2 regions of the Anaerobacillus sp. MEB173 genome follow, and region 1 is predicted to be linked to the other one. Evidence: riboswitches for the same ligand, from Rfam matches in the RefSeq annotation. Region 1 holds a riboswitch; the other holds the start of a gene.

Region 1 (5,334 bases):
AGCTTCTTCACGCTGGATAGTTGATTTTGTCTGTTCAATCTCAAGTTGCTTGATTCCCTTTGCATATTGATCGAGCTGCGTCTCTAATGCTTCACGTTGTTTTATGAGGGCACTCTTTTGTTCGTTATATACTGTAAGAGCATTTTCTAACGGTTCGAGTTCCTTTAAAGCATCTTCTTTTTCCTTACTATCTTCATCTCCATATTCGGTTTCAATATCACTGACTCTTTGCAGATAGTCTCTTAAAGCATCATTATAATCATTGTCTATTTTATCAATCTCATCACGAAGTTCTCTTATATCCCCCTGCACTGAATCTCGGTCACTTCTAGTCTGCTCCTTCTGATTCTTTAGCACTTCCCATTGATATTGTAATAATAGTAGATTACTATTATCCTCTTCTGCTTTCTCCAGTACAAACTTTAATGAGAGATCAAATCCCTCTTCTACCGATTGTTGATGACTGACATTATTGCTATCAGCATATACTGCAAGTGAAAACGGATTAAATACTAGTAGTCCAGCCAAACTCAATGTTGTTATGTACTTCTTCATATTTCTCACTCCAATGCTCTAACTAGCTAAATTTTTGTTTTTTGATTCTATTATATTTACAGCCACTGCATTTGATTAAAAGCGAAATCTAATACATATAAAAATGAATCTCTAACCTATTTTACTACATTCTTCCTTAATAACAAATACTTTAAGCTAGACATAGTTGGTTTCCTTCCTAGTAAATTTTTCAGCTGAATCCCATCACAAGGGATTGCCTCTTAATGGAATTACAGGAAATTTATTATTCTCCAACTACCTTTCGACATTTATTTTAATTCTTTTTTGATATAGTAAACCGGTAATAAAATACTATGAATCTTTTAAAAAGGAGATAATATCTAAAAAAAATGGGATTTTTGTATGCTAATTTCACTAATAACAACGACTTAATTTAAAAGAAAAAACTACATATCGAAAGGATTGAGAAAATGTCTAAAAAAATAACGGCACTCCTTCTATTTTTCACTTTACTAATCACAGCTACCGGTGCGACTTACGATAATGAAACGTATATTATTTCAGGAATAAAAGAAACAAATACACTAACATCAAGTAAAGATAAACATTGGTACAAATTCGAAACAACTGTTGATAATGGTGATATCTATATCTATTTATCGAATACAACAGCTCCAGTTAGATTCAATGTGTATGATAGCAACAAAAAGCAAATTGTTTGGGGCAACTCTTCTTATTTTAATTCTTTAACTAAGGGGACCTACTATATTGAAGTCTATCCTAGCAGCTGGGGAAACAGTCACTCAAGTGGTTCATATGACCTTCTAGCAACGTACTCAGATGGCAATAGTTCACACAATCCTGCTACACATGAGCCAAATGATACACGGGAAAATGCATTTACACTAACATCAGGCAAAAATATAACATCATCATTACCTTCAAGCTTTGACCGAGATTTTTATAAAATTACGACCACAGCAGATAATGGTGACGTCTATATCTATTTATCTAATACAACGGCCCCTGTTAGATTCAATGTATGACAGTAACAAAAAACAAATTGTCTGGGGCAACTCTTCTTACTTTAAATCTCTAGCAAAGGGTACTTACTATATCGAAGTTTATCCTAGCAGCTGGGGAAATAATTATTCAAACGGATCATATGACCTTTTAGCAACTTTTTCAACAGGTTCTGTGAACCAAGATACTAAAACATTCGAACCAAATGATACTCGTGAAAATGCATATGGTTTAAAATCTGGCCAAACTGTAAAATCAGAATTATCCTCTAGCTTTGATCGAGATTTTTATTCCATCACATTAAATAAAGACGGTTATATTGACCTAAGTTTAAGCAATACATCAGCACCAGCCAGATTTAATGTGTATGACAGCAGCAAAAAACAAATTGTTTGGGGCAACTCCTCTTATTCTAGATCACTATCAAAGGGCACATACTATATCGAAGTTTATCCTAGCAGCTGGGGAAATCAGCATTTAAGCGGAAAATATGAACTCATCGCACGATACCCGAGTGATGACTCTCCAAATAATACAATCGTTATCTACTTAAATAATAAAATCGGTACAGTTAACGGTAATCGAATTACCTTAACTGAAGCACCTTATATTAAGAGCGGAACAACTCTAATACCATTACGTTTTGTCAGTGAACAGCTCGGTGCAGATGTCACATGGAACGGTACGAATCGTTCTATAACCGTTAAATTAGATGGAACAACAATTGTCCTGAGAGAAAACAATCGAAACGTAAAAGTCAATGGTTCTTCTCGCTGGATCGACGTTGCACCTGAAATTATTCGCGGCACGACTTTCGTTCCACTTCGATTTGTAAGTGAACAATTAGGAAAAGACGTCAAATGGAATTCTTCAAACAAAAGTATAGCGATTAAATAAGGTTGGTCGAAAAAGGAATGACATTCGCTATGTCATTCTTTTTTTTACTTGAACCCATAAGTGCCGCACCCGGTACCGAAACCAAATTGCTTTCGGTTAAGTGTGCTTTCTAGGAACAAAATATTACGCGTGAGGTATCTGGTACCAATATTCATTCCAATCTAAAGAAAAAAGAGCTATCGCAACTAGCGATAACTCTCTATAACGGAAAAGGGACTTTAAACTTCGTCTCCATTTTCTCCATCATTGTTAGAATCTTCTGTCGTATCCTCTTCATCTATTTCTACCTCATCTACAATAATGACACTACCCGATTCCGGTTCCCAATCAACAAATGAGTTTAATGCTTCACTTATAAAACGTAGAGGTACAACAGTTCTGGAATTATGAAGGCCTGCTGGTACATCTAATATCATTTCTTTACCATCAATATAAGCGATATTCTCACCGAGGAATAGCTCGATCGTAACACCATCACGTTTAATCGTAACTTTTTGTTCTTCTGCATTCCAATCAACCTCAGCATTTAATGCTTCTGACACGGCACGAATTGGAATTAATGTTCGTCCCGATTTGATAACCGGCGGTACATCAAAGACAGGATGAGTACCATTTACAAAAACTTTCATTCCTTTATTGCCGTTCTTTTTGTCATATAGTTCTCCAAGCCGTTTGTAAGATGCTCGATCTTTTAAATCAATCTTCACAGCTTCAGACTCTAATTCAAAGGCCCCTTCAAGGTCGCCTTCTAGTTCTAGTGTAGATGCATGCTGCTGTATTTCCGCTTTAAGCTGCTGTTTAGCTGCTTGATAGGCTTCTTTCGATTCTCTTTTTAATTCATTAAGTTGTTCTTTCTCTTGTCGATATGTATCACGTATTTCTCGTTGTTCCTCTTTCGCTATTTCTTTATCTTCTTTTTGCTGTTCATTCTTTACTGAACGTTCTGATTGCTCATTGACCCTTTGTTCTGTGCTCGTGTTTTTCTTTTCTTGTCCAGGGTTATCTCCTCCGCCGCGGTTTGCATCCGCAGCCAACGGTTGAGCAAATACTAGCGAAAATCCTAGTAACCCAATTCCTAGTGATCTTAAAACAATTGCCTTTTTCATTACCTAACTCCTCCTTAATTTACAATGGTAACGGCAGCTGGCTGACATAGGCTAAGCCCTTAGTCCCTATAGCTTTGTGCCACTAGATTTCTCTAGTTATACCTTTTAGGAAAATTATAACATACTAGATTATTAAAAATATGTAGATATTCTAATAAATTTGTATATGTGCGCAGCTAGTTGATAATGATCCTTACCGATTACCAACCTTATAAAGCAAAAGAAAAAGTCGATCCATGCTCCTATGTCCCCTATTTAATCCATGAAAAAAGGAGAATAGTTTATTTCGACTACTCTCCGCGTTTTTTCACTTAACAATTTGATCTTTTAACAAGATAAGTATATTAGCAATGTATTCCTCTAATACATTATTTGCTTTATTTTCTCCACCTTTAACAGCTGACATCCTATCAGTGTATTTTGAAGAACCATTGATTGGAAACCAAAATTAAGAAAAAAACTGTGACACAAAATATCTCATTAAACTCCATTCTATCAAACTGTATATCAGTAAAATCCGTTGCTGTCACTAGAAAAAATCATTAAATTTATGTCTAGTCAACTTTAATCTTCTCTTTAAAAATACCATCAGACCAATCAAACCATACCCACACTTCATAATTCCCAGGTGGAAGCTCCTGTTTCAGCTTAATTTTTCCGTTCTTATCAGCTGTTAGAAATAACTTTTCTACTGCTCTAATAGTAGCATCATCTTCAACTTCATAGAAATAAATTTGTAACAGTGAGTTAGAAAAGCCTGAGTATGGTTTTGTAGATAGCTTAACCACGCCCTTATTGACTTGTACCTTAATCACATCTTTTAATAATTTATTTCTGTCTATACTCTTACAATTCAAAATTAACAATTCTTCTTTCTTTATCGAATCCTCTATAGGAATCACTGTAAAGTCCATTTCAATTACATCTCCTGATAAAACAGGATAATCTTTTATATATTGTACTTCGTAACCCTCAGCATATACTTTAAACCAATAAGTTCCCTCTGGTAATTCAATCTCATAAAAACCATTCTGATCAGTATATGTTACAAGTACTTCGCCAGATACTGAAGGGGAAAAGTGTGCATTCTCAATAGGCTCACCTAAGTCATTGGTTATTTTCCCCTTTACGATTGCATCACCTTCTGCAAAAACTTTTTCACCACCGGGTTGTAGAGGTAACAAGATAGCTATTACCATTACCAATATACTAATACCAAAAATCAGTTTTCTCATTTCCATAGTTTTTCCCTCCTTAAGCTATATTAATATTTATCGTTATTACTAATTGTTACTATTTATCACTTTAGTCCATATTGCGCACTTCCATGCGGTTACTAACAACACTAAAAAATGCTTTGCCAAATGATCTAGATGCTAAAATTTTTTAACGGTTACATATTTCTTGTTTTTTATTAAACTCAAAAAGTAACACTCTGTCCTTCCATTTTTGATCTACAGTATTTGCCGTAATATACTTTTTTACTTCATCCAGCGAAAACGTATAGTCTTTATTTTCAATCATTGACTTCCCCTTTTTTCCTAAAAGACAAGTATTTGTTTTATTCGTACAACTAGCAAATCTATATCCTTTAACCCCACTAAACAGGCCTACAGTTTCAATGTTGAACTTAATTTTATGTGTGCAACTTGGACAATATGCAATCAATGAATCTATCTCTCCATTTAGCCATTTCCATTCCCAATGTAAACCAAGAATAATGTCTTTTTATACGTAGTCTGATAGTTTCTTGAAAGAAGCCATATTTTTTGCGTATAAAACCTGGTCTTTT
Region 2 (5,334 bases), on a different contig from region 1:
GAAAGGTAATCTAGCTGATTTTGATTGGGTAAAGGAAAACGTTACTGGTGAAGAAATTCAGGTAAATAATGCTGGAACTAGATTTAAACTGCAAAATGGAGGAATAAGTGATATCACTGCTATAAAAGTAGACGGTGTAGAGTTTAGCGTTTTTACGAATGCTGCCGATTATAATAATTCAGGCGATACAAATAAGGTACTTGTCAATCAAGATACAGGTGATCTTACTTTTAATAAACAATTAAGTAAAGGAAGTTTAATTGCTGCGGATTATAGCTATGAATATGTTGAATTTGGGATTACAACCCATACATCAAAGGGTCCTGTAGAAGCCACCTTCAAAATTAACGCTAATGAATCTCTAAATGATGTAATCACGAAAATAAATAATTCAAAACTTGGGTTAAATGCTTTTTATGATGAACATACAGATAAAATTACAATGACCCGTAAAGAAACCGGAAACTTTAATACTAATGGAGAAAATCCAACAACAGGTGTGAAAGAAACGGGTGGGTATGAAATTGATTTTACGGAGAGTGTGTTTTTAACAAATGTCTTGAAGTTCGATCAGACTAATGAACAAGGCGGCGAAAATGCCCAATTCACAATCAACGGTCTTGCAACAGAACGTCCAACAAACACATTCACAGTCAACGGTGTAACGATCACCCTAAAGGACACATTCACTGATGGAGCTGTAAACCTTACAGTTAATACTGACACGCAAAAAATCTTCGACACGATCAAAGCGTTCGTTGATGAATATAACGAAATGATTGATACGATTAATGGGAAGTTGAAGGAAGAGAAATATCGCGATTATAAACCGTTAACAAAAGAGGAAAGAGAAGCTTTGTCTGAGCGAGAAGCAGAGCAGTGGGAGGAAAAGGCGAAAAGCGGGATGCTTCGCAATGATCAAATGTTATCAAGTGGCTTAAATCGCTTGCGGGTTGATATTTACACTCCTGTAGCCGTTGGTGAGAATGCCCCATTTAAGCAGCTGACAGATTTAGGTATTACGACAACAAGTAATTATATGGATCGCGGGAAGCTGCAAATTAATGAGGATAAGCTGAGAGCAGCGATTGAACAAGATCCGGAAGCTGTTTTTCAAATTTTTGCAGCAGATGGACCGACGAATGCTGATAAGGGGATTGCACGACGGATGCGTGATAGCTTGGCAACGACACGTGACCAGGTCGTTTCACGTGCCGGAGCTGAAGGGCGCTTGAACCATCAGTTTACCCTTGGAAGAAATATTAGTTCACTTGATGATCGTATTTCTAACTTTGAGCGTCGTCTTCAACAAGTAGAAGATCGACATTGGCGCCAATTTACGGCAATGGAAAAAGCAATGCAGCAAGCAAATAGTCAGGCTGAATTTTTATATTCCCACTTATTTGGGTCACAACAATAATAAAAGAGATTTTTAGGAGGTAAAAAAATGGCCATTCCAAACCCATATGCAGCTAAATATAAACAAAATACAACAGCGACAGCTTCACCTGGTGAACTGACGCTAATGCTTTATAATGGCTGCTTAAAGTTTATCAAGCTAGCGAATACGGCAATTGAAAAGAATGATGTTGAGGCAAAAAATACGAACATCATCAAAGCGCAAAATATTATCCGTGAACTTATGGTGACATTAAAAACGGATAGTGAACTTGGACAAAATATGTTGAGAATGTATGATTTTGTCTTAAGCCGTTTGATTGATGCAAATGTCAAAAGTGATCGAGCGGCACTTGCCGAGGCCGAACAGTTTGTAACAGAGTTCCGTGATACGTGGAAAGAAGTTATTGCCATTGATCGTAAGCAACGTCATGGTCAAGGTGGTCAGGCATAGTGTCTACGATCAAAGCTGTGTATGAGGTGACGAAGCAATTATTTGATCACCTGCAGATGCAGATGCCAAAGGAAGAACGGGAATCTTATATTGAAAGAATTGAACAGCTTCTGGCAGAACGTGAAGACCTCATCAAGCAATTAAAGGATACTCCTACCGATTCTGAGAGGAAGCTTGGGCAAGTCATTGTAAAGATGAATCATGAGATTAATAGTAAGTTAAAGATTGCATCTGTGATGATTAATAGAGATATTAGTGATTTAAATAGAAAAAAGGAAACAAACAAACGATACGATCATCCTTATGAATCAGTATATACGGATGGACTATTTTTTGATAAGAAAAAATAGAAGGACATAAAGTGACAAGTTTTGTCAAAAAGTGCTTACAGTTTGTAGGCACTTTATTTTTTTACTAGAATTTCCAACGGGAATTAATTACCATTTAATTACATTTACTAGATATTTGTGGATATATGTCACAAAAATTGGAACTATTATTGTAACTAAATCGTTGGAAATGTGTTACTATTTGATTAGATTAAAATGACTATAGGAAAACGAATGATTTTTAAGACGTAGGATTTCAGTAGGTATCTAATGTAATACTCTATTTTCGGAATAATAGAAAGGGCAAACTTATTGAAAAGTAAGGACGCAAAGCCTCAGGTCTAAGGAAAGGTAGCATTTTTTCTATGATAGCTGGGTTGCCGAATAATTGGAGGTTATAGTATTGGACATACCGCATATAGAGGTGAAAAATAGTTTCATTGATAGAGAATGGTTGCGGTTATTAATTGAAGCTAAGAAAATCGGTCTGACACCTGCAGAAATCAGGAAATTTCTTAATGAAAACAAAGAAACTAAGAAGGGACATTATTCAGCTCCTTCTTAGCTTTTGCCATTTTGAAAATTCAAGAAATTCCTTGAACTGTTCTTTTGAGATACCTGACTCTTGAGCCTCTTTCGCAAGTTGTATCCATTCGTTATCTAATTGTTTGTCAACGTCTTCTTTGTCCGTATCTAGTAAAAAAGGGACATCAACATTAAGTTCCTTTGAAATTTTATCTAGAAATTGTATAGATGGATTTGTTTGAAGGTTTCGTTCGACTGAACTTAAGTATGACTTGGCAACTTGTGCACGGTTTGCAAGTTCGGTCATTGTTAACCCTTTTTTGGAACGTAAATCACGAATTCGGGAACCGAGCATTTAAAAACCTCCGTATAATAATTTATCGTCTTACTATCATAATACCATATTTTAACTATGGAAAATAGTAGTTCCCCCACTAATCCACTATAAAAGTTTCTTTTTTTTATTTTTTTAAAAGAGGGAGAATAGGACAAAAAAGCACCTCGCATAGGCAGCGAAGCACTAATATAAAACATACCCAGGATAATAGAGGAGCGGTAAACGCCACAGAAATTGTAGTCCACTATAATAAGAGAATTATTCTAATCGTATATGCACCTACATCTCTGTGGCATTTTACCGCTAAACTGCAAACTTGTGCTGAAGTGATACATGGCTAGAATGAATGGAGTAGCTGTTAATGAAACGAGATCGACGGAAGCCGACTAGCAGCAAGTTTGTTGCATGGTCACTGTAATGGGTAGAAATTATGTAGCTGTGAACATGCTTGAATATGACTGACCAGTTGTCCGGGGGTATGACAAGGGGCGATATAGAAGTAAGAAGCAAGGTAGTTATGTTTATGTGGTGTGAAAGTTTGTAGTATGTATGGACTAGTTCTTTTTGGTACCTGACTGATCACTACTTCTTTATTATATGAGAGGGTTACCCTAATTGCAATAATTTTCTGACATTTTTTATGACTTTTTAACAATTTTTGATGTATTTTGTCCTAGTATGTAAGATGGAGAAGTGAGGAAATGTAGCAAAGGAAATTCGACAAAGAGTTGTCGAATTTAAGATGACGAAATAGTTTGACTACAGATAGTGCTATTGTTATATTGAAATTGTGGAAGGGATTTCATACACTGCCTCCACTGGATTTTATTTATGAAGGGAATGTGAAACATGCAAGGAAAAGTAAAATGGTTTAACGCAGAAAAAGGTTTTGGGTTTATCGAACGTGAAGATGGAGACGATGTGTTTGTACACTTCTCTGCTATTCAATCTGAAGGATTCAAAACTTTAGACGAAGGACAAGAAGTTGAATTCGAAATCGTAGAAGGTGCTCGCGGACCACAAGCGGCAAACGTAAACAAGCTTTAATTCACATTCCTGGACAAAATGGGGACTAGATGAATATAGCGATTACATCCCACCTCTTTACGGGGGTGGGTTTTTATATTTAAATAGCTTAATGTTAGTTAAGCTGAAATGCATCGCGGAACTTCTTTTGTCACAGAAAGTTACGTTTACTTAACAAATGTTTGGTTGTATATTTAGTTTGGTAATGGGTAACCTTATTTAGGGTTGATGATGTTTATTCCTTCACAAAAACGACAAATATTTTCAAAGTTTTAGAAGGAAAAGAATTTAAGGAAATAGAATTATGTAAGTATAAGAAAGGAGGAGTTTTTTATATGAACTATAACATTCGTGGTGAAAACATTGAAATAACTCCAGCTTTAAGAAACTATGTCGAGAAAAAGGTTGGTAAATTAGAGCGATACTTCGACGATACTCCAACTTCTGATGTGAATGTACGTATGCAAGTGCTCAACAATCAACACATTATTGAGGTAACAATTCCAATGGCACAATTACTATTACGTGCTGAGGAAACTCATACTGATATGTATGCAGCAATCGATCTTGTTGTTGAAAAGCTTGAGCGCCAAATCCGTAAACATAAAACGAAAGTAAATCGCAAGTTCCGCCAAGAGGGCAGCTTAAAATATATGTTCCGTAATGATGTTGAGCCTGAAGCAACATTTGATGAGGACGAAATCGAAGTTGTTCGTACTAAGCGTTTTAACTTAAAGCCGATGGATGCTGAAGAAGCAATTCTTCAAATGGATATGCTCGGTCACAATTTCTTCGTATTCTCAAATGCAGTAAACGGTGACACAAACGTCGTATACCGCCGTAAAGACGGACGCTACGGCCTAATCGAGCCGGAATAAGAATACTTAACCAAGAACACAGCGGAAACGCTGTGTTCTTTTAATGTAAAATGTAAAATGATTTAGTTTACTCAAAGAAGCACTTTCAAACTCCCTAGGTTTTAGTCTTTTAATTTTAAATTTTACATTCTACATTTTACATTTTACATTTTCTTTTCAACTCTAAACTCTAAACTCTAAACTGAATAAAGCTCAAACAAAAATCCTCCCACAAACCGCAATTTTACATTTTACATTCTAAATTTTACATTATATTTGAGGTTCCTTGTCTCCATTACCGTAAACTGTTAAAATTAAAGTTAGGCTAAAAGAACATAAATTTTCCAGTATTACATATAAAAAAGTTAGGTTTTATTAATGAACACAAGCTATGTTAGTTGTGATAAA

The links. A riboswitch is a leader RNA that binds a small molecule or an ion and turns the genes downstream of it on or off. The one in region 1 is predicted to bind cyclic di-GMP.
Region 2: it holds a riboswitch for cyclic di-GMP, as region 1 does, so the genes downstream of both, ACJ2A9_RS13800 (anti-repressor SinI family protein) here and ACJ2A9_RS23295 (stalk domain-containing protein) in region 1, are expected to answer to the same signal.

The regions. Positions count from the first base shown of each region.
Region 1 is NZ_JBJMAU010000037.1:1,657-6,990, forward strand. It holds gene ACJ2A9_RS23280 (TolC family protein) at 1-555, opposite strand, end outside; gene ACJ2A9_RS23285 (hypothetical protein) at 987-1,562, shown strand; gene ACJ2A9_RS23290 (copper amine oxidase N-terminal domain-containing protein) at 1,507-2,436, shown strand; gene ACJ2A9_RS23295 (stalk domain-containing protein) at 2,655-3,542, opposite strand; cyclic di-GMP riboswitch class I at 3,572-3,655, opposite strand; gene ACJ2A9_RS23300 (carboxypeptidase regulatory-like domain-containing protein) at 4,097-4,783, opposite strand; gene ACJ2A9_RS23305 (hypothetical protein) at 4,929-5,066, opposite strand.
Region 2 is NZ_JBJMAU010000006.1:76,800-82,133, forward strand. It holds gene ACJ2A9_RS13785 (flagellar hook-associated protein 2) at 1-1,420, shown strand, start outside; gene fliS (flagellar export chaperone FliS) at 1,448-1,852, shown strand; gene ACJ2A9_RS13795 (flagellar protein FliT) at 1,852-2,202, shown strand; cyclic di-GMP riboswitch class I at 2,474-2,566, shown strand; gene ACJ2A9_RS13800 (anti-repressor SinI family protein) at 2,585-2,746, shown strand; gene ACJ2A9_RS13805 (helix-turn-helix domain-containing protein) at 2,732-3,061, opposite strand; gene ACJ2A9_RS13810 (cold shock domain-containing protein) at 3,893-4,090, shown strand; gene hpf (ribosome hibernation-promoting factor, HPF/YfiA family) at 4,405-4,947, shown strand.